One region of the Monashia sp. HAY1-5C genome, then DNA from elsewhere that is predicted to be linked to it. Evidence: predicted binding sites of a transcription regulator. Region 1 holds the regulator's gene; the other holds the start of a gene.

What was found. Region 1 encodes Rex, which represses fermentation and respiration genes when NADH is low (regulators of the CRP and FNR family bind a similar motif). Its sites were predicted from a motif close to CTTGTGAANNNNTTCACAAG; they were not measured.
Region 2: ACR9ZK_RS05105 (geranylgeranyl reductase family protein) is a predicted target of Rex. The motif match lies at 10,089-10,108, and genes of this name have one in related genera.

Annotation. Positions count from the first base shown of each region.
Region 1 covers NZ_JBPGXG010000101.1:4,769-16,485, reverse strand. Annotated here, with positions in the region: gene aspS (aspartate--tRNA(Asn) ligase) at 1-799, shown strand, start outside; gene ACR9ZK_RS15155 (helix-turn-helix domain-containing protein) at 979-1,179, shown strand; gene ACR9ZK_RS15150 (30S ribosomal protein bS22) at 1,408-1,506, shown strand; gene ACR9ZK_RS15145 (NAD-dependent epimerase/dehydratase family protein) at 1,804-2,850, shown strand; gene ACR9ZK_RS15140 (lysophospholipid acyltransferase family protein) at 2,847-4,802, shown strand; gene ACR9ZK_RS15135 (DUF5667 domain-containing protein) at 5,109-6,497, opposite strand; gene ACR9ZK_RS15130 (RNA polymerase sigma factor) at 6,904-7,767, opposite strand; gene ACR9ZK_RS15125 (glutaredoxin family protein) at 7,885-8,175, shown strand; gene ACR9ZK_RS15120 (redox-sensing transcriptional repressor Rex) at 8,330-9,010, shown strand; gene hemA (glutamyl-tRNA reductase) at 9,007-10,389, shown strand; gene hemC (hydroxymethylbilane synthase) at 10,386-11,447, shown strand; gene ACR9ZK_RS15105 (bifunctional uroporphyrinogen-III C-methyltransferase/uroporphyrinogen-III synthase) at 11,444-11,717, shown strand, end outside.
Region 2 covers NZ_JBPGXG010000020.1:11,500-23,216, forward strand. Annotated here, with positions in the region: gene nuoH (NADH-quinone oxidoreductase subunit NuoH) at 1-862, opposite strand, end outside; gene ACR9ZK_RS05070 (NADH-quinone oxidoreductase subunit G) at 859-3,357, opposite strand; gene nuoF (NADH-quinone oxidoreductase subunit NuoF) at 3,354-4,700, opposite strand; gene nuoE (NADH-quinone oxidoreductase subunit NuoE) at 4,697-5,449, opposite strand; gene ACR9ZK_RS05085 (NADH-quinone oxidoreductase subunit D) at 5,446-6,843, opposite strand; gene ACR9ZK_RS05090 (NADH-quinone oxidoreductase subunit C) at 6,843-7,619, opposite strand; gene ACR9ZK_RS05095 (NuoB/complex I 20 kDa subunit family protein) at 7,616-8,170, opposite strand; gene ACR9ZK_RS05100 (NADH-quinone oxidoreductase subunit A) at 8,218-8,577, opposite strand; gene ACR9ZK_RS05105 (geranylgeranyl reductase family protein) at 8,742-10,064, opposite strand; gene ACR9ZK_RS05110 (demethylmenaquinone methyltransferase) at 10,186-10,878, opposite strand; gene ACR9ZK_RS05115 (isochorismate synthase) at 10,966-11,717, shown strand, end outside.

The sequences.
Region 1 (11,717 bases):
CACCGAGTCGGGGGCCACCGTCTTCACCGTCGACTACTTCGGGCGCACCGCCTACCTCGCGCAGAGCCCGCAGCTGTACAAGCAGATGCTCGTCGGGGTCTTCGAGCGCGTCTTCGAGGTCGGCCCGGTCTTCCGCGCCGAACCGCACGACACGGCGCGTCACCTGGCGCAGTACACCTCGCTCGACGCGGAGCTCGGGTTCGTCCGCGACCATCGCGACGTGCTCGCGGTGCTGCGCGAGGCCCTCGCCGGCATGGTCGCGGCCGTCCGCGCCGAGGCCTCCGACGCCGTCGCGCTGCTCGGCATCACGCTGCCCGAGGTGCCGGAACAGATCCCGGTCGTCCACTTCCGCGACGCGCTGCGTCTCGTCGGCGCGGACCCGGACGAGCCCGACCTCAGCCCGGCGCACGAGCGCGGCCTCGGGGAGTGGGCGCTGGCCGAGCACGGGTCGGACTTCCTTGGGGTGGAGGGCTACCCGATGGCCAAGCGTCCGTTCTACACGCATCCGCAGCCGGGTGACGAACGCTGGAGCAACAGCTTCGACCTGCTCTTCCGGGGCCTCGAGCTGACCACCGGGGGGCGGCGCCTGCACCGGCCGTCGGACTATGCCGCGGCGCTCGCCCGCACCGGCACCGACCCTGCCGCCCTCGCCGGCTACCTGGCGGCCTTCACGCACGGCATGCCTCCGCATGGCGGATTCGCGATCGGTCTGGAAAGGTGGGTGGCGCGCCTCACGGGCGCCGAGAACATCCGCGAGGTGACGCTGTTCCCGCGCGACCTGCATCGGCTCGAGCCGTGACCTGCCGGGAGATCTACAGGGGTCCCACCGGCGTGTCGAGTTGCGCCTCAGCGATTCGTTCGTGCGATCGCTTCCCCTCCAGTCACATCTGCCCCTAGTGTTGCTTCTTGCACCTGCGTGCAGTTTCGCCGGAGGGGAAGCCGGCGACGCGCGGGTGCGCCCTAGAGATCGGGGTTCACATGTCGAATGAGCGCCAGCTCGCCGAGGTGCGGTTCCTGACCGTCGCCGAGGTCGCCTCGATCATGCGCGTGTCCAAGATGACGGTCTACCGGCTCGTCCACGGCGGGGACCTCCCCGCCGTGCGGGTCGGCCGCTCCTTCCGGGTCCCGGAGGACGCGGTTCACAAGTACCTGCAGACGTCGTACATCGACACCGCGTGACACAGCGTCACATCGCACAGAGGGCGGCCCGGGCCAGACGGTCCGGACCGCCCTCTCGTCGTCGGGTCCCCGATCGGGAGCCGACACGGCCCGCTTTTGGGTTCGACGCCGGGCACACGCTAGGCTGTGGAGCCTGTTCGGCTCGTGACACATCGACTGCACTCTGACGGTGTGTCGGCGCAGGTCGACGCACCAGTCAACACTTCCAGTCGCACGACAAGGACAACCATGGGCTCTGTCATCAAGAAGCGCCGCAAGCGGATGGCGAAGAAGAAGCACCGCAAGCTGCTGCGCAAGACGCGTCACCAGCGTCGCAACAAGAAGTGAGCTGACTCCTCCCGGAGCGCTCCCTCGCGGGCCCGGCCCGCAACGCCGTCGACCCTCGCCCGACCTCGGGTGGGGGTCGTTCGCGTCTGCGGCCCCCCCAGACGCGTCCGGCGTGGCCACCTCGGACTCTGCGGCCACCGCGGTGGCGCGGTTGCGACGAGACGCACACCGCCTCACCCGGCGCGGACGCCGGGGTGCTGGGTAGGCTCTCCATGGACGAGGGAGCCGGCGCTCCGCCGCCCGGGCCGACCGTCGCACACCGCCACTGACCGACGAATCCCGAGGACTGGAGGACCGATGCCCAAGGTCGTTCTGGTGACCGGCGTCTCCCGGTACCTCGGCGGCCTCTACGCCCGGCGGCTGTCCGGGGAGCCGGACGTCGAGCGGATCCTCGGCGTCGACGTCGTCCCGCCGCGCCACTCCATCGGGCGCGCCGAGTTCGTCCGCGCCGACATCCGCAACCCGATGATCGGGCGGATCATGGCCCAGGCGAAGGTCGACACCGTCGTGCACATGAACGTCATCGCCACGCCGAAGGACACCGGTGGGCGCGTGACGCAGAAGGAGATCAACGTCATCGGCACGATGCAGCTGCTCGCCGCGTGCCAGAAGTCCGAGTCGGTGAGCCGCCTCGTCGTCAAGTCGTCGGCGGCCGTCTACGGCTCGTCACCGCGCGACCCGGCGATGTTCAGCGAGGACATGACCCCGAAGACCATGCCACGGACCGGCTTCGGCAAGGACTCCGTCGAGGTCGAGGGGTACGTGCGCGGCTTCTCCCGGCGCAGGCCCGACGTCGAGATCACGATGCTCCGGTTCGCCAACGTCATCGGACCGAGCATCAAGACCGCCTTCACCGACTACTTCGCGCTGCCGGTCGTGCCGGTGCCGCTGGGCTACGACGCCCGCCTCCAGTTCGTCCACGAGGACGACGCGACCGCCGCGATGATCCTGGCCACCACCGGCCCGGCCGTCGGCATCGTCAACGTCGCCGCCGACGGGTTCCTCACGGTGGCCCAGTGCACGGCGATAGCGCGCCGCCCGATCCTTCCGGTGCCGCTGGCGGCGGCCGGGGTGTTCGGCAGCATCGTGCGCCGCAGCGGCCTGGCCGACTTCTCCCACGACCAGCTGACCTTCCTGGCCTTCGGACGCGGCCTCGACACCTCCCGGATGCGTACCGTGCTCGGCTTCGAACCGCAGTACACGACGCGCTCGGCCTTCGAGGACTACGCACACCACCTGCGTCCGGCCGTGCCCGGCGTCGACGGTGTGTCCGACGCCGTGACCGACGCCGCCGGAGGCACCGCTGCGGCCATCGCCCGCGTCCTCGACAGGATCCAGCCGTGAGCCCCGGCCGCGAGACCCCCGACACCCCGACCCCGGCGGCACCGGGCGGTCCCGGCGCCGAGCCGGCCGGCGCGCCCCGCGCGACGGTCAGGCAGGCGGCCGCGAGGACGGCGTCGAAGAAGGCCGCGACGAGCAAGGCCGCGACGAGCAAGGCCACAGCGAAGAAGGCCACAGCGAAGAAGGGCACAGCGAAGAAGGGCACGGCGAAGAAGGGCACGGCCAAGAAGTCCGTGACCAGCCCGACCGCCGTGCAGAAGGCCACGGCGAAGAAGGCGAGCACGACGGCGGCCATGACGCAAGGCACGGCGACGCCAGGCGCCACGACGCCGGGCGACGCGACGTCGCCGCGACGCGGGGTGTTCGCCGCCGGCGCGGCGCGCGCGACGGGGGAGCGGCTGCGCCGGTCCGGCACGCCGCTGCTGTCCGGCGGTGACGCCCTCGAGCCCGTCGAGGTGAGCGCCGCGCGTCGGCTGCGGCTCGAGCAGGCCACCGAGACCCCAGACGTGCCCGAGGCCATCGGTCCGGACGCGCAGGCGCCGTCGGGTCCCCCGCTCGAGCGGGACTCCGAGACCGGTGGCTGGGCCCCGGAGGCGGTTCCCGAGGTACCGCGGACCAGGCCGAGCCGTTCGGCGATCCACGCCCGCCGCACGGAGTCGGCGTCCCGGGCCGCGCACCCGACGGCCGTCCCACCCGGCTCGCCCGGCACGTCCGGCTCGTCGTCCGGGCTGCCCGGCACACCCGGGGCGACCGCGTCCCGCGCCCGGACGCGTCCGCCTCGCCGGGTGCCGCTGACTCCGACAACCAGCACGACGAGCACGACGAGCACGACCACCACGACCACGGCGTCCACCACCCCGACCGGTCCGTCCGCGGAGGAGGCGCGCGAGGCGACGCGGCTGCGTGCCGTGCCCCCGATCGCCGACGCCGAGGGCGCCTCCGACCTCGCGACGACCCTGGGCCTGGCCGGCCTGCAGTCGAAGGCCGAGCGCCTCGTCGGGGCGGTCCTCGAGGCGGCGGAGTTCAGCAGCGAGTCGCGCCCGGGACCGGCAGAGCTCGTCGAACTGGCCGTCAACGTCTTCCGTGCGGCCGCGACGTCGGCGGGGCTGCCGGCCGAGGACGTCGAGCGACAGGTCGCCGAGACGCTCGCGTACCTCCGACGTCGGCTCACCGGCGACTACACGGTCGACGAGTTCGGTTTCGACGAGGACTACACCGTCCACGTCCACCTGCCGCTGCTCCGCCCCCTGTACCGCTCGTGGTTCCGGGTGGAGGTCCGAGGCATCGAGAACATCCCGTCCGAGGGCGGAGCCCTCGTCGTCGGCAACCACTCGGGCACGGTGGCGATGGACTCGCTCATGACCCAGGTCGCCGTCTTCGACGAGCACCCGCAGCACCGGCACCTGCGGATGCTGGGCGCCGACCTCGTCTTCCAGCTGCCGTTCATCGGCACGATGGCCCGACGCTCCGGCACCACCCTGGCGGCCAACACCGACGCCGAGCGCCTGCTGGCCGGCGGCTCGCTCGTCGGGGTCTGGCCGGAGGGGTTCAAGGGCGTCGGCAAGCCGTTCAGCGAGCGGTACAAGCTGCAGCGGTTCGGTCGGGGCGGCTTCGTGTCGGCCGCCCTGCGCGCCGGGGTGCCCATCGTGCCCGTGTCGATCGTCGGTGCGGAGGAGATCTACCCCATCCTCGGCAACATGCCGGCCGTCGCGCGGTTGCTCGGCCTGCCGTACGCGCCGATCACGCCGACGTTCCCGCTCCTCGGCCCGCTCGGGATGATCCCGCTGCCGAGCAAGTGGCTCATCGAGTTCGGGCCGCCCATCGACACCACCTCCTTCGGCCCGGACGCCGCCGACGACCCGATGCTCGTCTTCGACCTGACCGATCAGGTCCGCGAGACGATCCAGCAGACGCTCTACAGCCTGCTCATGCAGCGCAAGTCCGTCTTCATCTGAGCCCTCCGGCCCTCGAGCGGGCCTCCCTGACCCCGACCGAACGACTCGTTCGGTGCCGAACGCGTTATGGAGGCTCGAACGCGTCGGTGCGCCCCCGCCCTCAGCACCGAACGACTCGTTCGGTGCCGAACGCGTTGCAGAGGCTCGAACGCGTCGGTGCACCCCTGCCCTCAGCACCGAACGACTCGTTCGGTGCCGAACGCGTTGCAGGGGCTCGAACGCGTCGGTGCACCCCCGCCCTCGGCACCGAACGACTCGTTCGGTCGACCAGGCCGTGCGTTGCGGATGGCCTTCTCGGCGGTCGGGTCAGGGGAGCAGCTTGGGCAGGGTGGGCGACAGCGGGAGCTTGGGCACGGTCAGCGTCACCGACGGGAGGGGGACGGACGGGACGCCGGTGATCGACACGCCTCCGCCGCCGACCCCGATGGTGCCCGACGTGGCGGTGACCCCGGGCAGGCTGACGGTGCTGCCCGGCAACGTGACTCCGCCACCGCCGACGGCCACCGAGGAGGTCGAGACGCCGACGCCCGGCAGCTGCACCGTGCTGCCGGGAAGGGTCACGCCACCCGTGACGCCGATGCCGGGGAGCGGGACGCCGCCGGCGCCGGGCACGGTCACCGTCGCGCCCGGTTGTCGTGGGACGCTGGTGCGCGGCGGGACCGGGGTGGCCGGGGGCGTGCCGGGCGGCACGCCAGTGGGCCTCGCCGTCGGGGCCCCGCCCAGGATCGCCGACAGCAGCTGCCGGGCCTGGGTCGCGGCGCCGCCGCAGGCGCTGCAGCCGGCGAGCTCGCGCAGGACGGTGACGCGGTTCTGCACCAGCAGGTCGTGCAGCCGCTGCCACGACGGGAGGGCCTCGGCGGGAACCCGGTCGTGCAGCGCGTCCACCTGCGGCAGCGCGCGGGTGTAGAAGTCGGCGAGCTGCGTGATGGCGTCGACGCGGTCCTCGCTGCGGAAGGCCTCGAGCAGGAGGGTCTGCGCCCGGGTCGTCGCGTCGGACGCGAGGTCGAGCGCGGTCTCGACGTCGACGGCGGCCGGGGCGCCGCGGTCGACGAGGTCGCGGGCCTCGCCGATGTGCTGCTGGGCCTGCGCGAGGTAGGTCAGGCCCCGGTCGTAGCGCGACCCGGACAGCTGGACGGCAGCGCGGTCGAGCACCTGCTTGACGCCGTAGAGCGCGTCACCCGGCAGGGCGGAGCGCGAGGCCCAGCCGAGGGCGCCGCCGACCACGAGCAGCGCCGCGGCAGCGGCCGCGACGTAGCGCAGCGGACGGGCCGCGACGCGCAGGACGGAGACGGTCCCGCCGGACGGGCCGGCGCCGCGGCGAGCGTCCGGAGCGCCCGTCGGGTCGGGCTCCGCGTCGGCGTCGGGGCTCGGGTACGCGTCGGTGGTCGGGTCAGCGTCGGTGCTCGGGTCGACGCCCTGGCGCCCGGCGCTCGTCGGGCTCACGGACTCGGGCGGGGAACCACCGTCAGCGGGTCCGCCGAGCGGGACGACCGGAGCAGCCAGGCCGCCGTCGTCCTCGAGGAGCCTGGCCCGCAGGTCCGCGACGAACTCGCGGCGCGGCGCGAGGCCCGCCTGGTCGATGGCGGTGACGGCGTGCACGACCGCGACGAGCTCGAGGATGCCCGGCTCGGTGACCCGCTCGCCCTCGAGGGCACGCTGGAGGAGGTCGGCGTCGGACGTGGGGCCGAGGTCCATCTCTCCTCCTTCGTTCTCGTGCGGTCAGGTGCTGCCGGAAGGTCGTACGGGTCGTGCGGTCAGTCAGGGCGCGTCGGGCCGACGCGGTGTCGTGGTCGCCGGGCCGGAGGAACCGGTGCGGCACCTGCCGTGGCTGGAGCCGGGCCGGTCGCCGGACCGGAGCCGGGCCGCACGTGCGGGTCGAGGCCCGGCACGCGGGACCGGCGGCGCGCGTCGGCCTCGGTGCGGCGCGGCGCGGTTGCAGGGTGCGGGTGGTGCGTCGTCTCGTGTCCTGCCCTCGGGATCGGGATCGGGGTCGGGGTCGCGCGCCCCGCGGCGCCCGGGAGCGCGAGGGGCTGCGGTGCGGCCCCACACGAACCGTCCCGCTGCCGTGAGAACGACGCAGGTGCCGAGGGCGTTACGGGCCTCACAGGTCCACTCCCTCGAGGGTCTTGCGCAGCGCCCGGGTGGCCCGCAGCTGCAGCTGCTTGACCGCGCCCTCGGACTTGCCGAGGACCGTGGCGGTGTCGGCGAGGCTGAGGCCCTGCAGGAAGCGCAGGGTGATGCACTCCGCCTGGTCCGAGCCGAGGCCGCGGATGGCCTCGACGAGCCGTTCGTCGCGCAGCCGGGCGAGCACCTCGGCGTCGGGGGCGTCGACCCGCTCGTCGGCGTCGCGCATGTCGGCGGTGGTCACCTCGAAGCGGAACCGGGCCGACTTCACGTGGTCGGCGATGAGGTTGCGGGCGATGGTGACGAACCAGGCGGCGATGTCGCGGCCCTGCCACGTGAACGAGTCGATGCGGCGCATGGCCCGCAGGAACGTCTCGGACGTGAGGTCCTCGGCCAGCTGCCGGCTCGCGACGCGGACGAGGACGTAGCGGAAGACCGTGTCGACGTAGGCGTCGTACAGCTGCGCGAAGGCCTCGCGGTCGCCCCGCTGCGCCAGCTCGACGAGGGCGGCGATCCGGGCCTGCTCGACGACGTCGCGCTCGAGCGTCCGGGTGCCGCGTCCACCCCGGCCACCCGCGCCGGCAGCGCCGCCGGCGCCGCTACCCTCGGCGCCCGGGCTTCCCGCGCCGGCGCCGGAGAAGCGATCGCCCGCGCCGTCCTCGAGGGCTGCCCAGATGGCGTCGAGCGCCGAACGCCAGGACGGCAGGCCGCCCGGCGCGAGACGGCTGCCGGGCGAGGCCGCTCCGGTGGCGAGGGCAGGGTGCAGCGCGACCGCGGCCGGGAACGCCCCCGGCGCGGCCCCGCGCGGCTGCCGGTGGACCGGCGTCCTCCTCGGGCGCATCCGTCACAGTCTGACTGACTCGGCGCCCTCATGGCAGTCAGTTCGACCGGATGTGACCGATCTGCTACCGACGGGTAACGCGCGGGCCCCGGCCCCGCCGCGACCTAGAGTGGGCCCATGAGCACGTCCCCCGGTCCCGGCAGCAACGCGACGGACGCCGGAAGCGCCGGGCCGCCGCCCCGCGTGCTCCTGCTCGGCCGTGCCGGCTGCCACCTGTGCGACGAGGCGAGGGCGGTCGTCGAGCGGGTCGCCGCGGACCTCGGCGTCGGGTGGCAGGAGCGCTCCGTCGACGACGACCCGGAGCTGCTGCGACGCTACGGCGAGCAGATCCCGGTGACCTTCGTCGACGGCCGCCGCCACGACTTCTGGCGGGTCGACGAGGCCCGGCTCCGGCGGGCTCTGGGCTGACCCGGTGGGGGACCGGTGCCCGGCCGGCGCCCTACGTCTGATAGGCCGGTCACGTCAACTTTGTGCATGCCTTCACAAACGTCTAGCCTGAACGGGTCCCCACGTGCTCCGCGTTCGTGCCGAACGCCCCAGCGAGAGGAGCCGGTGAGCAAGCGTGTCCGCCGACCCTGTCCTGCGTCGAGAGATCCCCGACGCAACCGTCGCGCGGCTCCCTGAGTACCTGCGGACGCTGTCCCGGCTGGCCGAGGACGGCGTGCTGTCGGTGTCGTCCGAAGAGCTCGCGGCCGAGGTCGGCGTGCGCTCGGCCCAGCTCCGCAAGGACCTCAGCCACCTCGGCTCCTACGGCGTTCGCGGCGTCGGCTACGACGTCGAGACGCTCGCCCTCGAGATCTCCCGGGCCCTCGGCCTCACCGAGGACTGGCCGGTCGCCATCGTCGGGATGGGCAACCTCGGTCACGCGCTCGCCTCCTACTCGGGCTTCGTCACCAAGGGTTTCCGCGTCGTCGGCCTCTACGACGACGACCCGGCCCTCGCCGACGAGGTCGTCGTCGGCGTCCGCATCCGTCCGCTCGCCGAGCTGTCCGAGCGCCACGCGGTGGACCCCATCGCGATCGGGGTCATCGCGACGCCGGCACCGGCCGCGCAGGCCGTCTGCGACGCCCTCGTCGGCGCCGGCATCAGCTCCATCCTCAACTTCGCGCCGGCGGTGCTCGCGGTCCCCGACGGCGTCCACGTGCGTCGCGTCGACCTGTCCACCGAGCTGCAGATCCTCGCCTTCCACGCCCAGCGCAAGGCACTGGCCGCCGGCGAGCTGCGATCGGCGGTGGCGCGGTGAGCCTGCTCGTCATCGGCCTGTCCCACCACACGGCGCCCCTGTCGGTGCTCGAGGCGCTGTCCGAGCGTCCCGACCGCGCGGCGGCCATCGCCGGCTCGCTCCTCGGCTCGGCCACGGCCTCCGAGGCGGTCGTCCTGTCGACGTGCAACCGCCTCGAGGTCTACGCCGAGGTCGCCGCGTTCCACCCGGCCGTCGCGGCGATCGGCGAGGCGCTGGCGCTGGCCGCCGGCATCGAGCAGCCCGAGAACACCGGGACGTCGTACGCGCCGCCCACCGACCCCACGGAGGCCCTCGCCGCGCGCGCCGAGTCCCTCGCCGACCACCTCTACGTCCGGTTCGACGACGCCGCGGTGGCGCACACCTTCACCGTCGCGTGCGGCCTCGACTCCATGGCCGTCGGCGAGGCGCAGGTCCTCGGCCAGATGCGCGACGCGCTCGCCGCGGCCCAGGCGCGCGGCCAGGTCGGCACGTCCCTGAACTCGCTGTTCCAGCAGGCCCTGCGGGTCGGCAAGCGGGCCCACTCCGAGACCGACATCGACCGCCACAGCGTCTCCCTCGTGCAGATCGCGCTCGAGCAGGCCGCCCAGGTGCTCGGGCCGCTCGAGGGGCGTGACGCCGCCGTCGTCGGCGCCGGAGCCATGAGCGGCCTGGCCGCCGCCACGACCCGTCGCAACGGCATCGGCCGACTCAGCGTCGTCAACCGCACCCCGGATCGGGCGACGCGCCTCGCCGCCGCCACCGACGGCACCGCCCGGCCCTGGTCCGAGCTGCCCGACGTCCTCGCCGAGTCCGACCTCGTCATCACCTGCACCGGTGCCGTCGGCCACGTCGTCACGGGTGCGGACCTCGCCACCGCGGCGGCCCGCCGCGGCGGCCGCCCGCAGGTCGTCGTCGACCTCGCCCTGCCCCGAGACGTCGAGCCGGCCGAGACGTGGTCGAGCCCGGTGCCGTCCGTGACGCTGCTCGACCTGCAGCACCTCGGCCACCTCCTCGAGGGCCGCGCCGACACCACGCAGGTCGTCCGCGTCCGCGAGCTGGTCACCGGTGAGGTCGCCGACTACCTGACCCGACGCGTCGAGAAGTCGGTGGCGCCGACCGTCGCGGCGCTGCGCTCGCGGGCCGCCGAGCTCGTGGCCGGGGAGATGGAGCGCCTCGACCAGCGCCTGCCCGGTCTCGACGAGGGGACCCGCGCCGAGATCGCCCTCGCGGTGCACCGCATCGTCGAGAAGCTGCTCCACACGCCCACCCGACGCGTCAAGGAGTTCGCCATGGAGGGCAGCGGCGACGACTACGCGGCCGCACTGCGCGAGCTGTTCGACCTCCAGCCCGAGGACGTCGCCAACGTCTCGGCACCGCCGAAGCGGGGAGGTGCCGCATGACGACCCTGCGCCTCGGCACCCGCCGCTCCGCCCTCGCCAGGACCCAGTCCTCCTGGGTCGCAGACCGGCTCCGGGCGCTTGGCCACGACGTCGAGCTCGTCGAGATCACGACCGAGGGCGACACCTCCGGCGCGCTGCTCACCGCGATCGGCGGCACCGGCGTCTTCGCCGCCGCGATCCGCAGGGCGCTGCTCGAGGGACGCATCGACGTCGCCGTCCACTCGCTCAAGGACCTGCCGACGACGCCCGAGCCGGGCCTGGTCGTGGCCGCGGTCCCCGAGCGCGAGGACAGCCGCGACGTGCTCGTCGCGCGGGACGGGCTCACGCTCGGCGAGCTGCCGCCCGGGTCGGTCGTCGGCACCGGCTCGCCGCGTCGCACCGCCCAGCTGGCCGCGCTCGGGCTGGGCGTCGAGATCCGCCCGATCCGGGGCAACGTCGACACCCGCATCGCCCTCGTCACGTCCGGCACGCTCGACGCGGTCGTCCTCGCGCGGGCCGGCCTGGCCCGTCTCGGCCGGCTCGGCGAGGTCACCGAGGTGCTCGACCCGATCCAGGTGCTCCCGGCGCCCGGCCAGGGGGCCCTCGCCGTCGAGTGCCGCTCCGACCGACACGACGTGCTCGCCGCGGTCACGGCGCTCGACGACCCCGACACGCGCGCCTGCGTCCTCGCCGAGCGCTCGCTGCTGCGGACGCTCGAGGCCGGCTGCACCGCCCCCGTCGGCGCGCTCGCCGAGGTCGTCGAGGACGACGACGGCCCCGTGCTGTCGCTGCGCTCGTTCGTCGGCACCGAGGACGGCGCGAGCGAGCTGCGCCGGTCCCTCGTCGGTGGGTACGACGAGCCCGAGGACCTCGGCCGACGGCTCGCGGGCATCCTCCTCGAGGACGGCGCCGCCGAGCTGACCGGGACCCCCGTCAGCGCCCCCAACGACGCCCCGACCAGCGCCCCCAACGACGCCCCGAACGACGCCTCGGCCGTCGGGCCCCTGGACGTCGTCACCAGCACCGCACCACCGCAGCACACCCCGCACGCCACCCACCGACCGGAGCAAGTTTCGTGACCCAGTCTCGCCAGCCGTCGGAGCAGACGGCGTCGACCACCACGCTGCCGACCTCGCCGGCACGCGTCGCCTTCGTCGGGTCCGGGCCGGGTGACCCGGGCCTGCTGACCCTCCGCGCCCGCGACCTGCTCGCCGCCGCGGACGTCGTCGTCATCGACCGCGTCGCCCGTGAGGACGCCGTCCTCGCCCACGCCCGCCCGGGGGTCGAGATCATCGACGCCGGCCACGGCGAGCAGGGCCAGGAGCTGACCCACGCGGTCCGGGCCAAGC
Region 2 (11,717 bases), on a different contig from region 1:
GCCAGCCGCCGAGGAACAGCGTCGTGGCGAGCGCCGAGACGGTGAACATGTTGACGTACTCGCCGAGGAAGAACATCGCGAAGCGCATCGAGGAGTACTCGGTGTGGAAGCCCCCGGTGAGCTCGCCCTCGCCCTCGGCGAGGTCGAAGGGCAGGCGGTTGGTCTCGCCGACCATCGTGATGACGTAGACGGCGAACGAGAAGAACGCCGGCAGGATGTACCACAGCGAGCTCTGGGCCGACACGATCGACGAGGTGGACATCGAGCCGCTGTAGAGGAAGATCGCGACGAGCGAGAGCCCCATGGCGATCTCGTAGCTGATGACCTGGGCCGTCGAGCGCAGGCCACCGAGCAGCGGGTAGGTCGAGCCCGAGGACCAGCCGGCCAGGATGATGCCGTACACGCCGACCGATGCGACGGCCAGCACGAGCAGGACCGCCACGGGCACGTCGGTGACCTGCAGCGGCGTCCGGTGGCCGAACATCGACACCGTGCCGCCGACCGGGATGATCGCGAACGACACGAACGCCATCGTCGCCGCGATGAGCGGGGCCAGCGTGTAAATGATCTTCTCGGCGTTGGCCGGCGTGATGTCTTCCTTGAGCATCGACTTCATGCCGTCGGCGAGGGTCTGCAGCAGGCCGAAGGGGCCGTTGCGGTTGGGCCCGGGCCGCTGCTGCATCCGGCCGATGACGCGACGCTCGAACCAGATGACGAGCAGCGTCGACACCAGCAGGTAGACGAAGATGCCGACGGCCTTGATGAGCGAGACCCACAGGGGGGTGTCACTGAAGTCGGCGGACGGGTTCTCGGTCATCGGGGTGAGCGTGGCCACCCCTGCTGCCGCGAGGCTGAGGCTCATGCGGCACCACCCTTCGTGACGGAGACGCGGCCCCCGGCGTCGGTACCGAGGCCGGTGTGCACGGAGCTGCCCCTGCCGGTCGAGGTGCCGGTCGAGGTGCCGGTCGAGGTGCCGGAGTGGCGCGAGCTGGCCGGCAGCCACACGACGCCGTCGACCATGTCCTCGACGACGACGGCAGGCAGCGTGACGCTGCCGGCCGGGCCGGACACGGTGACCGGGTCGCCGTCGGCGACGCCGACGGCGGCGGCCGAGGCGACCGAGAGCCGGGCGACCGGCTTCGGGGCGGTGCCGGCGAGGAACGGCTCACCGTCCTGCATCCGGCCGGCGTCGAGGAGCGTGGCCCACGTGGACAGGACGAAGTCGCCGCCGCCCGAGGCGGCCCCGGCGGTCCGGTGGCCGGCCGGCGCGACGGTGCCGCGAGGACCGCCCCAGGGGCCGAGCTCCTCGAACTGCGCGTGGATCTCGGCCTGGGTGCGGGTCTCGAGGAAGAAGCCCATCTCGCTCGCCAGCATGTCGAGGGCGCGGTGGTCGCTGACCGCGTTGGAGGCGAGGGCCTCCTCGAAGGGACGGATTCGGCCCTCCCAGTTGACGTACGACCCGGGCTTCTCGGCCTGCGGCGCCACCGGCAGGACGACGTCGGCGACGGCCGTGACGGCGGACTCTCGCAGCTCGAGGGAGACGACGAACGCCTTCTCGAGCGCGGCGGCCGCGTCGGCCTGGAGGTCGCCGGGCAGGTCGGCGGGGTCGACGCCGCCGACGACGAGCGCGTCGATGGCGCCGGCTGCGGCGGCCGCGAGGATGCCCGCGGTGTCACGGGGCGCGGCGTCGGGCAGCGTGTCGACGTCCCAGGCGCGGGCGACCTCGGCGCGTGCGGCCGCGTCGGTGACCGGACGCCCGCCCGGCAGCAGGGCACCGAGCGCGCCCGCCTCGAGCGCACCGCGCTCCCCCGCCCGGCGCGGCACCCACGCGAGGCGTGCACCGGTCGTCGCGGCGAGGTCGGCGGCGGCCCGGAGGGCGCCGCGCGCGGTGGCGAGGCGCTCACCGACGAGGACGATGCCCCCACCGGCCAGGGCCTCGCGGGCCTGGGCACCCAGCTCGGTCGAGCCGAGGTCGGCCAGCGCCAGGGCCTCGTCGCCGGGGACGGTCGGCAGCAGCGTGCCGCCGAGCTTGGTCAGGCCGCGCGTGGCGTGCGACGCGATGGCGAAGACGCGGGTCCCGTTGTGGCGGAACGCCTTGCGCAGCCGCAGGAAGACGATCGGCGACTCGTCCTCGGGCTCGAACCCGACGAGCAGGACCGCCGGCGCCTTCTCGAGGTCGGCGTAGGTGACGGCGCCACCTTCCGGCCCGGTGGCCGCGACGTGCTCGGACAGGAAGGCGACCTCCTCGGCCGAGTGCGGACGCGAGCGGAAGTCGACGTCGTTGGTCCCGAGCACGATCCGCGCGAACTTGCCGTAGGCGTAGGCGTCCTCGGCCGAGACTCGCCCGCCGGTGATGACGCCGGCGCGCTTGCCGGCCAGGCCGGCCGCGGCGGCTGCGAGGGCCTCGGGCCAGCCCACGACGGTGAGCTCGCCGTCGGCGTTGCGGACCATCGGGTACTCGAGGCGGTCGGGCAGCGTCGCGTACGTGAAGGCCCAACGGCCCTTGTCGCAGTTCCACTCCTCGTTGACCGCCGGGTCGTCGAGGGCCATCCGGCGCAGCACGACGCCGCGACGGTGGTCGGTGCGGATGGCGCAGCCGGACGCGCAGTGCTCGCACACCGACGGGGTCGACACGAGGTCGAACGGCCGGCTGCGGAAGCGGTAGGCCGCCCCGGTCAGCGCACCGACCGGGCAGATCTGGACGGTGTTGCCCGAGAAGTAGCTCTCGAAGGGCTGCTCCTCGTAGATGCCGATCTGCTGGAGCGCGCCGCGCTCGACGAGGGCGATGAACGGGTCACCGGCGATCTGGTCGGAGAAGCGGGTGCACCGGGCGCAGAGCACGCAGCGCTCGCGGTCGAGCAGGACCTGCGAGGAGATGTTGACCGGCTTGGGGTAGGTGCGCTTGACGTCCTCGAAGCGCGACACCGGACGGCCCGCGCTCATGGCCTGGTTCTGCAGGGGGCACTCGCCGCCCTTGTCGCAGACCGGGCAGTCGAGCGGGTGGTTGATGAGCAGCAGCTCCATGACGCCCTGCTGCGCCTTGTCGGCGACCGGCGACGTGTGCTGCGTGTTGACGACCATGCCCTCGGACACCGTCATCGTGCACGAGGCCTGCGGCTTCGGCATCGGGCGGACGTTGCCCTCACGGTCGGGCATCGCGACGTCGACGAGGCACTGGCGGCACGCCCCGACGGGGTCGAGCAGCGGGTGGTCGCAGAAGCGCGGGATCTCGATGCCGACCTGCTCGGCGGCGCGGATGACGAGGGTGCCCTTGGGCACGCTCACCGGGACGCCGTCGATGGTGACGTTGACGAGGTCGGGCGCCACCGGCGCCTTGCTCTCGGTCGTGGCGGTCATGCGGACACCATCCCGCTGGACTCCTTGGACTGGGTCGGTGAGGTCTGGACCGGGAAGAGCACCGACCGCTCCGGCGGGAACAGCTCGTGCGCGGGCGTGTGCATGCCGGCCTCGAACTCCTCGCGGAAGTACTTGACGGCAGAGGTGATCGGGCTCGTCGCGGCGTCACCGAGGGCGCAGAAGCTGCGGCCGAGGATGTTGTCGCAGATGTCGACGAGCTTGTCGATGTCGTCCTGGGTGCCCTGGCCGTTCTCGATGCGGTTCATGATCTGGCGCAGCCACCACGTGCCCTCGCGGCACGGGGTGCACTTGCCGCACGACTCGTGGGCGTAGAAGTCGGTCCACCGGGCCACGGCCCGCACGACCGACACGGTCTCGTCGAAGACCTGCAGCGCACGGGTGCCGAGCATCGAGCCGGCCGCGGCGACCGAGTCGAAGTCGAGCGGCACGTCGAGGTGCTCCTCGGTGAAGATCGGCGTCGAGCTGCCGCCGGGCGTCCAGAACTTCAGCCGGCGGCCCTCGCGCATGCCGCCGGCGAGGTCGATGAGCTCACGCATGGTGATGCCGAGCGGCGCCTCGAACTGGCCGGGGTTGGTGACGTGGCCCGAGAGGCTGAAGATGCCGAAGCCCGTGGACTTCTCGGTGCCCATGCCCTTGAACCAGTCGGCGCCCTCGAGGATGATCCCCGGCACCGACGCGATGGACTCGACGTTGTTGACCGATGTGGGGCGCGCGTAGAGGCCCGCGGCACCCGGGAACGGCGGCTTGAGGCGCGGCTGGCCGCGGCGGCCCTCGAGCGAGTCGAGCAGCGCGGTCTCCTCGCCGCAGATGTACGCGCCGGCGCCGGCGTGCACCGTGATGTCGACCGTGACGCCCTTGCCGCCCACGTCGTCGCCGAGATAGCCGGCGGCGCGGGCCTCCTCGACGGCGCGAAGCAGGCGGCGGTAGACGTGCACGACCTCGCCGCGCAGGTAGATGAACGCGTGCTCGCAGCCGATGGCGTACGAGGAGATGATGACGCCCTCGATGAGCGAGTGCGGGTTGGCCATCATGAGCGGCACGTCCTTGCACGTGCCCGGCTCGGACTCGTCGGCGTTGACGACGAGGTAGCGCGGGCCGCCGTCGGGCGGGCTCATGAACGACCACTTCATGCCGGTCGGGAAGCCGGCGCCGCCGCGGCCGCGGATGCTGGAGTCCTTGACGGCGTCGATGATCGCCTGCGGCTGCATGTCGAGCGCCTTGCGCAGCGCCTTGTAGCCGTCGTGACGCTCGTAGGTCGCGAGGGTCCAGGACTGCGGGTCGTCCCAGAACTTCGTGAGGATCGGGGTCAGCGTGTCGGTCACTTCGATCCGTCCTTCCCGTCGGGCTGCGAGCCGTTCGCGCCGCCGGCACCCGGGGCCACCCAGCCACGCTCGTTGGCGATCCTCAGGCCGAGCAGCGAGGCCGGCCCGGCGCCCACGCCCTCGTCGCCGCGTCCGTCGTGGAAGCCGGCGAGCACGCGCGAGACCTCCTTGAAGGTGCACACCTTGGCGGCGCCGCGGGTCGGGGCGACCTCCTTGCCGGCGCGCAGGTCCTCGACGAGGCCGATGGTGCTCTCGGGCGTCTGGTTGTCGAAGAACTCCCAGTTGGCCATGACGACCGGTGCGTAGTCGCAGGCCGCGTTGCACTCGACGCGCTCGAGGGTGATCTTGCCGTCCTCGGTGGTCTCGTCGTGGCCGACGCCGAGGTGCTCGGACAGGCGGTCGAAGATGAGGTCGCCGCCCATGATCGCGCACAGCGTGTTGGTGCAGACGCCGACCGTGTACTCACCGTTGGGGTGGCGCTTGTACTGGGTGTAGAACGTCGCGACACCGCTGACCTCGGCCTCGGTGAGGTCGAGGACCTCGGCGCAGAAGGTGACGCCGCGACCCGTGACATAGCCGTCGACCGACTGCACGAGGTGCAGCAGCGGCAGCAGGGCCGAGCGCTTCTGCGGGTAGCGCGCGATGACCTCGGCCGCGTCGGCGCGCAGCCGGGCGAGCGTCTCGTCGTCGTACGGCGCCTTGGACTCCGGGCTGACGTGCAGGTGGCCTGACGCGTCGTGACCGCTCAACGGTCCACACCTCCCATGACGGGGTCGATCGAGGCCACCGCGACGATGACGTCGGCGATCTGGCTGCCCTCGCACATGGCGGCCACGGCCTGCAGGTTGTTGAAGCTCGGGTCGCGGAAGTGCGCGCGGTACGGGCGCGTGCCACCGTCGGACACGAGGTGGCAGCCGAGCTCGCCCTTGGGCGACTCGATGGCGACGTACACCTGACCCGGCGGGACGCGGAAGCCCTCGGTGACGAGCTTGAAGTGGTGGATCAGGGACTCCATCGAGGTGCCCATGATCTCGCGGATGTGGTCGAGGCTGTTGCCGAGGCCGTCGCTGCCGAGCGCGAGCTGCGCCGGCCACGCGATCTTGCGGTCCTCGACCATGACCGCGTTGTCGGCGCCCTCGTCCGCCTGGAGCCGGTCGATGCACTGCTCGACGATCTTGAGCGACTCGTACATCTCGTCGATGCGGATGCGCAGGCGCCCGTAGGCGTCCTGGCTCGTGCGGGTGATGACGTCGAAGTCGTACGTCTCGTAGCCGCAGTAGGGGTCGAGCTTGCGCAGGTCGTGCGGCAGGCCGGTCGAGCGCAGCACCGGACCGGTGATCCCGAGGGCCATGCAGCCGGCGAGGTCGAGGACGCCGACGTCGACGGTGCGGCCCTTGAGGATCGGGTTCTCGTTGAGGAGCGCCTCGAGCTCGCCGAGGCCCCGGCGGACCTGCGGCACCATCTCGCGCAGCGCGTCGATGGCGCCCGGCGGGAGGTCCTGGGCGACGCCGCCCGGACGGATGTAGGCGTTGTTCATCCGCAGCCCGGTGACCATCTCGAAGATGCGAAGGACCCGCTCGCGCTCGCGGAACGCGACGGTCATGACGGTGGTCGCGCCCATCTCCATGCCGCCGGTGCCGAGGCAGACCATGTGCGAGTTGACGCGCGTCAGCTCCATCATGAGGACGCGGATGACGTTGGCCCGCTCGGGGATCTGGTCGGTGATGCCGAGCAGCTTCTCGATGGCGAGGCAGTACGCGGCCTCCTGGAACATCGGCGTCAGGTAGTCCATCCGGGTGCAGAACGTCACGCCCTGCACCCAGTTGCGGAACTCCATGTTCTTCTCGATGCCGGTGTGCAGGTAGCCGATGCCCGCGCGGGCCTCGGTCACCGTCTCGCCGTCGATCTCGAGGATGAGGCGCAGCACGCCGTGCGTCGACGGGTGCTGGGGACCCATGTTGACGACGATGCGCTCCTCGCCGAGCGAGGTGGCCTCGTCGACGAGGTCGTTCCAGTCACCGCCCGCGGCGTTGAAGACGTGGGCGCCGGAGGCGGCCTCCTCGTCGGCGACCGACGTCGCGTAGACGTCGTTGGCACCCTCGTCGGGCACCTCGGTCTGGGTGAACTCGGTGTGCGTGCTCATCAGTTGTACGACCTCCGCTGGTCCGGCGGCGGGACGGTGGCGCCCTTGTACTCGACGGGGACGCCGCCGAGGGGGTAGTCCTTGCGCTGCGGGTGGCCCGGCCAGTCGTCGGGCATGAGGATGCGGGTCAGGGCCGGGTGGCCGTCGAACTCGATCCCGAACATGTCCCACGTCTCGCGCTCGTGCCAGTCGTTGGCCGGGTACACCGAGACGACGGACGGGATGTGCCGGTCGTCGTCGGGGCACGAGACCTCGACGCGGACGCGCCTGCCGCCGTGGGTGATCGACAGGAGGTGGTAGACCGCGTGCAGCTCCTCGCCGGTGCGTTCGGGGTAGTGCACGCCGGACACGCCGGTGCAGACCTCGAAGCGCAGCGACGCGTCGTCGCGCAGCACGCGGGCCACGGCGAGCAGGTGCTCGCGGCGCACGTGGATGGTCATCTCGCCGCGGTCGATGACGACGCGGTCGACGGCCTCGGCGTAGGAGGCCGAGCCGCCGACGAGGCCGCGCTCGAGGTTGTCGGCGACCTCGTCGAAGTAGCCGCCGTAGGGCCGCTCCGACGCGCCGGGCACGAGGATCGGGCGACGCAGGCCGCCGTAGCCGGTGGTGTCCTGGGCCATCGTCGCGCCGAACATGCCCTGGCGCACGCCCACGACGCGCGGGCCGGTGGGGTTGGCGCCGTCGGGCTGGGCCAGCTCGACCTCGCCGGGCGTGATGCCGGAGGTCTGGTCCTTGGTCGTGTCGGCGTGGACGGCGTCCCTCGTGTCCTCGCTCATGCGAGCAGCCCCTTCATCTGGTGCGTCGGGGTGGCCGAGAGAGCGGCCTCCTCGGCGGCGCGGGCGGCGTGCTCGCGGTTGACGCCGAGCGGCGAGCTCTCGATCTGGTGGTGCAGCTCGATGATCGCGTTGAGGAGCATCTGCGGGCGCGGCGGACAGCCCGGCAGGTAGATGTCGACGGGGATGATGTGGTCGACGCCCTGGACGATCGCGTAGTTGTTGAACATGCCGCCCGAGCTGGCGCAGACCCCCATCGAGATGACCCACTTGGGGTTGGGCATCTGGTCGTAGACCTGGCGCACGACCGGGGCCATCTTCTGGCTGACCCGGCCGGCGACGATCATCAGGTCCGCCTGGCGCGGCGTCGCCGAGAAGCGCTCCATGCCGAAGCGGGCGATGTCGTAGTCGGGCGTGCCGACGGCCATCATCTCGATCGCGCAGCAGGCCAGGCCGAACGTCGCCGGCCAGATGGAGGCCTTGCGCATGTAGCCGGCCAGGCCCTCGACGGTCGAGAGCAGGAACCCTGCGGGCAGCTTCTCTTCCAGACCCATTGCTTACTCCTTAGCTTGCTGTCGTCCCCGGTGCGCCGACCGTCCGGTCAGTCCCACTCGAGGCCGCCGCGGCGCCACACGTACGCGTACGCGACGAACACCGTGAGGACGAACAGGACCATCTCGACCAGCGCGAAGAGGCCCAGCTTGTTGAAGGCCACCGCGAACGGATAGAGGAAGATCGACTCGATGTCGAAGATGATGAAGAGCATCGCCGTCAGGTAGTACTTGATCGGCACGCGTCCCCCGCCGGCCGCATGGGGCGTGGGCTGGATGCCGCACTCGTACGCCTCGAGCTTGGCGCGGTTGTAGCGCTTCGGACCCACGACGAGCGACGTGAACACCGACAGGGCCGCGAACGCGAAGCCGAGCCCCAGCATGAACAGGATCGGGACGTACGAGTTCATCCGAGGTCACTTTGCCTTTCGGTCGTGCGTGTCGACGGGGCGGTGGTGCGCCAGAACGGGTGGTCCGTCGAGGAGGGCGTCACGGCAGTTGCGCGGCGCACCCATCCTAGGGGCGTCGGGATCGATGGTGCTCGGCGTCACAAGGCGCCCGGCAGCGGGGTGGCTCATGCGTCCGGCGCCAGTCGCGAGAGGGCGGTGATGATCCGGTCGCTCGCGCCGCGCCCGCGGGGGTCGGCGAGGTTGGCCATGATCTTGAGGAGGAAGGGCATGAGCTTCGTGCGGGGCAGGCCGTAGCGCGTCGCGAGGCGCATCACCTCGGGGTTGCCGATGGCGTGGGCGAACCAGCGGCCGAGGGTGAAGTAGCCGCCGAGCTCGTCCTTCATGACCTTCGGGTAGCTGGCGAGGACGCGCTCGCGGCCCGCGTCGTCGGGGCGGGCGTGCGCCTGGGCGATGACCTCCGCGCCGACGCGGGCGGCCTCCAGGGCGTAGTCGATGCCCTCGCCGTTGAACGGGTTGACCATGCCCCCGGCGTCGCCGACGAGCAGGAGACCGTCGGCGTAGAGCGGGCTGCGGTTGAAGCCCATCGGCAGGGCGGCCCCGCGGATCGGGCCGGCGGCCTCGTCGTGCTCGAGCTGCCACTCGGGCGAGATGTCCTCGACCCACCTGCGCATGACGTGCTTGTAGTCCGTGTGCTGGAAGGCGGCCGTCGTGTCGAGCGTGCCGAGGCCGACGTTGGTGCGGCCGTCCTCGAGCGGGAAGAGCCAGCCGTAGCCGGGCATGAGGATGCGGTTGCCCGCGTCGTCGCGCGTCCACAGCTCGAGGTGGCTCTCGAGGTAGTCGTCGCGCTTCGGGGTCGTGTAGTACGCGCGGACGGCCACACCCATGACGCGGTCCTCGCGCTTGGGGCGGCCGACGGCCGTGGCGAGGCGGCTGGAGACGCCGTCGCTCGCGACGACGACCGGAGCCCGGTAGGTGACGCTCTCGCCGGTGGCGCGGCCACGGTCGTCGACCTTCTTGGCGGTGACGCCGACGACGCGCCCGGACGCGTCGTGGACCGGGGCGGTGACGCTGGTGCGCTCCTCGAGCTTGGCGCCACGCGACTGCGCGTGGCGGGCGAGGGTCTCGTCGAGCTGGGCCCGGGTGCGGACCATGCCGTAGGAGGGGAACGCGTCGTTCTCGGGCCAGTCGAGCTGCAGCGTGTGACCGCCGCCCTTGATGCGCAGGCCCTTGGTGCGCTGCCAGCCGCTCGTGTCGATGCCGAGGGAGACGAGCTCCTTGGTGGCGCGCGGGGTCAGCCCGTCGCCGCAGATCTTGTCGCGCGGGAAGGCGGACTTCTCGAGGAGCAGGACGTCGAGGCCGTGGTCGGCCAGGTAGGCGGCAGTGGCCGATCCGCCCGGACCGGCGCCGACGACGATGACGTCGGCGCTGGCGTCCGAGAGGGCGCCGGCATGCGCTGCAGGGCTCGTCGCCGAGCCGGTGCTGCTCATCTCTACCACGGGGCTTCCGACCTGCTTGTGAAGATCTTCACGAACTCTGCGGAGTCTATGCCCGAGGTTTCCGGCTTGTCAGATAAGGCATACCTAACCTGACGGGTCCGGGCAGGTGGTGTCAGCGCTTGGTGGCCTGGTGGAGCGCGACGATGCCGCCGGTGAGGTTGGTCCAGCGCACGCCCGTCCAGCCGGCCTGCTCGATGACCGCGGCCAGCTCGCCCTGCGGCGGCCAGGCCCGGATCGACTCGGCGAGGTACACGTAGGAGTCGGGGTTGCTCGAGGTGCGGCGGGCCACCGGCGGCAGCGCGCGCATGAGGTAGTTGGAGTAGACGGTCCGGAACGCCTTGTTGACCGGCTGGCTGAACTCGCAGACGAGCAGCCGCCCGCCCGGCTTCGTGACGCGGAGGAACTCGCGGAGGGCGGTGTCGACGTCCGCGACGTTGCGCAGGCCGAAGCTCATCGTCACGACGTCGAAGCTCTCGTCGGCGAACGGCAGGCTCATCGCGTCCGCAGCGGTGAAGGCCATGTCGGGGCGGCGCCGCCGGCCGACCCGCAGCATGCCGAGCGAGAAGTCCGCGGGCACGACCTCGATCTCCCGGTCGGCCCACGGCTCGCTCGACGTGCCGGTGCCCGCGGCGATGTCGAGGACGCGCTCGCCCCGCTTCGCGTCGACCGCCCTGACGACCGCGCGGCGCCAGAGCCGGTCCTGCCCGAGGGAGAGCACGTCGTTGGTCACGTCGTACTTCTCGGCGACGGTGTCGAACATCGACGCGACGTCGACCGGCTTCTTGTCGAGCTGGGCACGGGTCATGCGCTCATCCTCGCACCCTCGTCCCGTCGGGCGGAGCGGCGGCCGCGCGGTCCGGGCACGGGTCCGGCGGTCGTAGAGTTTGAGGCGATGTCCACGCTCCCGGCCGCCGAGGCGGCCTCCTCCGCCGCGGCCCCGACCGTCGTCGTGCGCTCGGTGCCGCTCACCTCGGACACCCCGTTGCTGCACCACCTGCCGGCCGACGTGCCGCACGACGAGCTCGTCTCGTGGGTGCGCCGGGGCGACGGCCTCGTCGGCTGGGGCGTCGCCCTGTCGTTCGAGGCGCGCGGCGCCGACCGGTTCCGCGAGGCCGAGGCGTGGTGGCGCCGGGTGACGGGGCACGCCGTGGTGCGCGACGACGTCGAGCGGCCCGGCTCCGGGCTCGTGTGCTTCGGCTCGTTCCCCTTCGCCGACGACTCCGCCGAGTCCGCCCGCCTCGTCGTGCCCTCGACCATCGTCGGGCGGCGCGAGGGCCGCACGTGGCTGACGACCATCTCGACCGGTCCGCAGCTGCCCACCGTCGAGCCGCCCGAGCCCGCGTCCGAGCCCGCGCCGCCGACCGGTATCGCCTTCGCCGACGGCGCCGTCTCGCCGTCCGACTACGCGCACTCGGTGGCCGAGGCGGTCCGGCTCATCAACGACGGCGAGGTCGACAAGGTGGTCCTCGCCCGCGACCTCGTCGCCACCGCCGCGGGCCCGATCGACCCACGGTGGATCCTGCGCCGGCTCGCCGACCGCTACGAGAACACCTGGGTGTTCGCCGTCTCCGGCCTCGTCGGCGCCACGCCCGAGCTGCTCGTGCGCCGCGACCAGGGGCTCATCACCTCGCGGGTGCTCGCCGG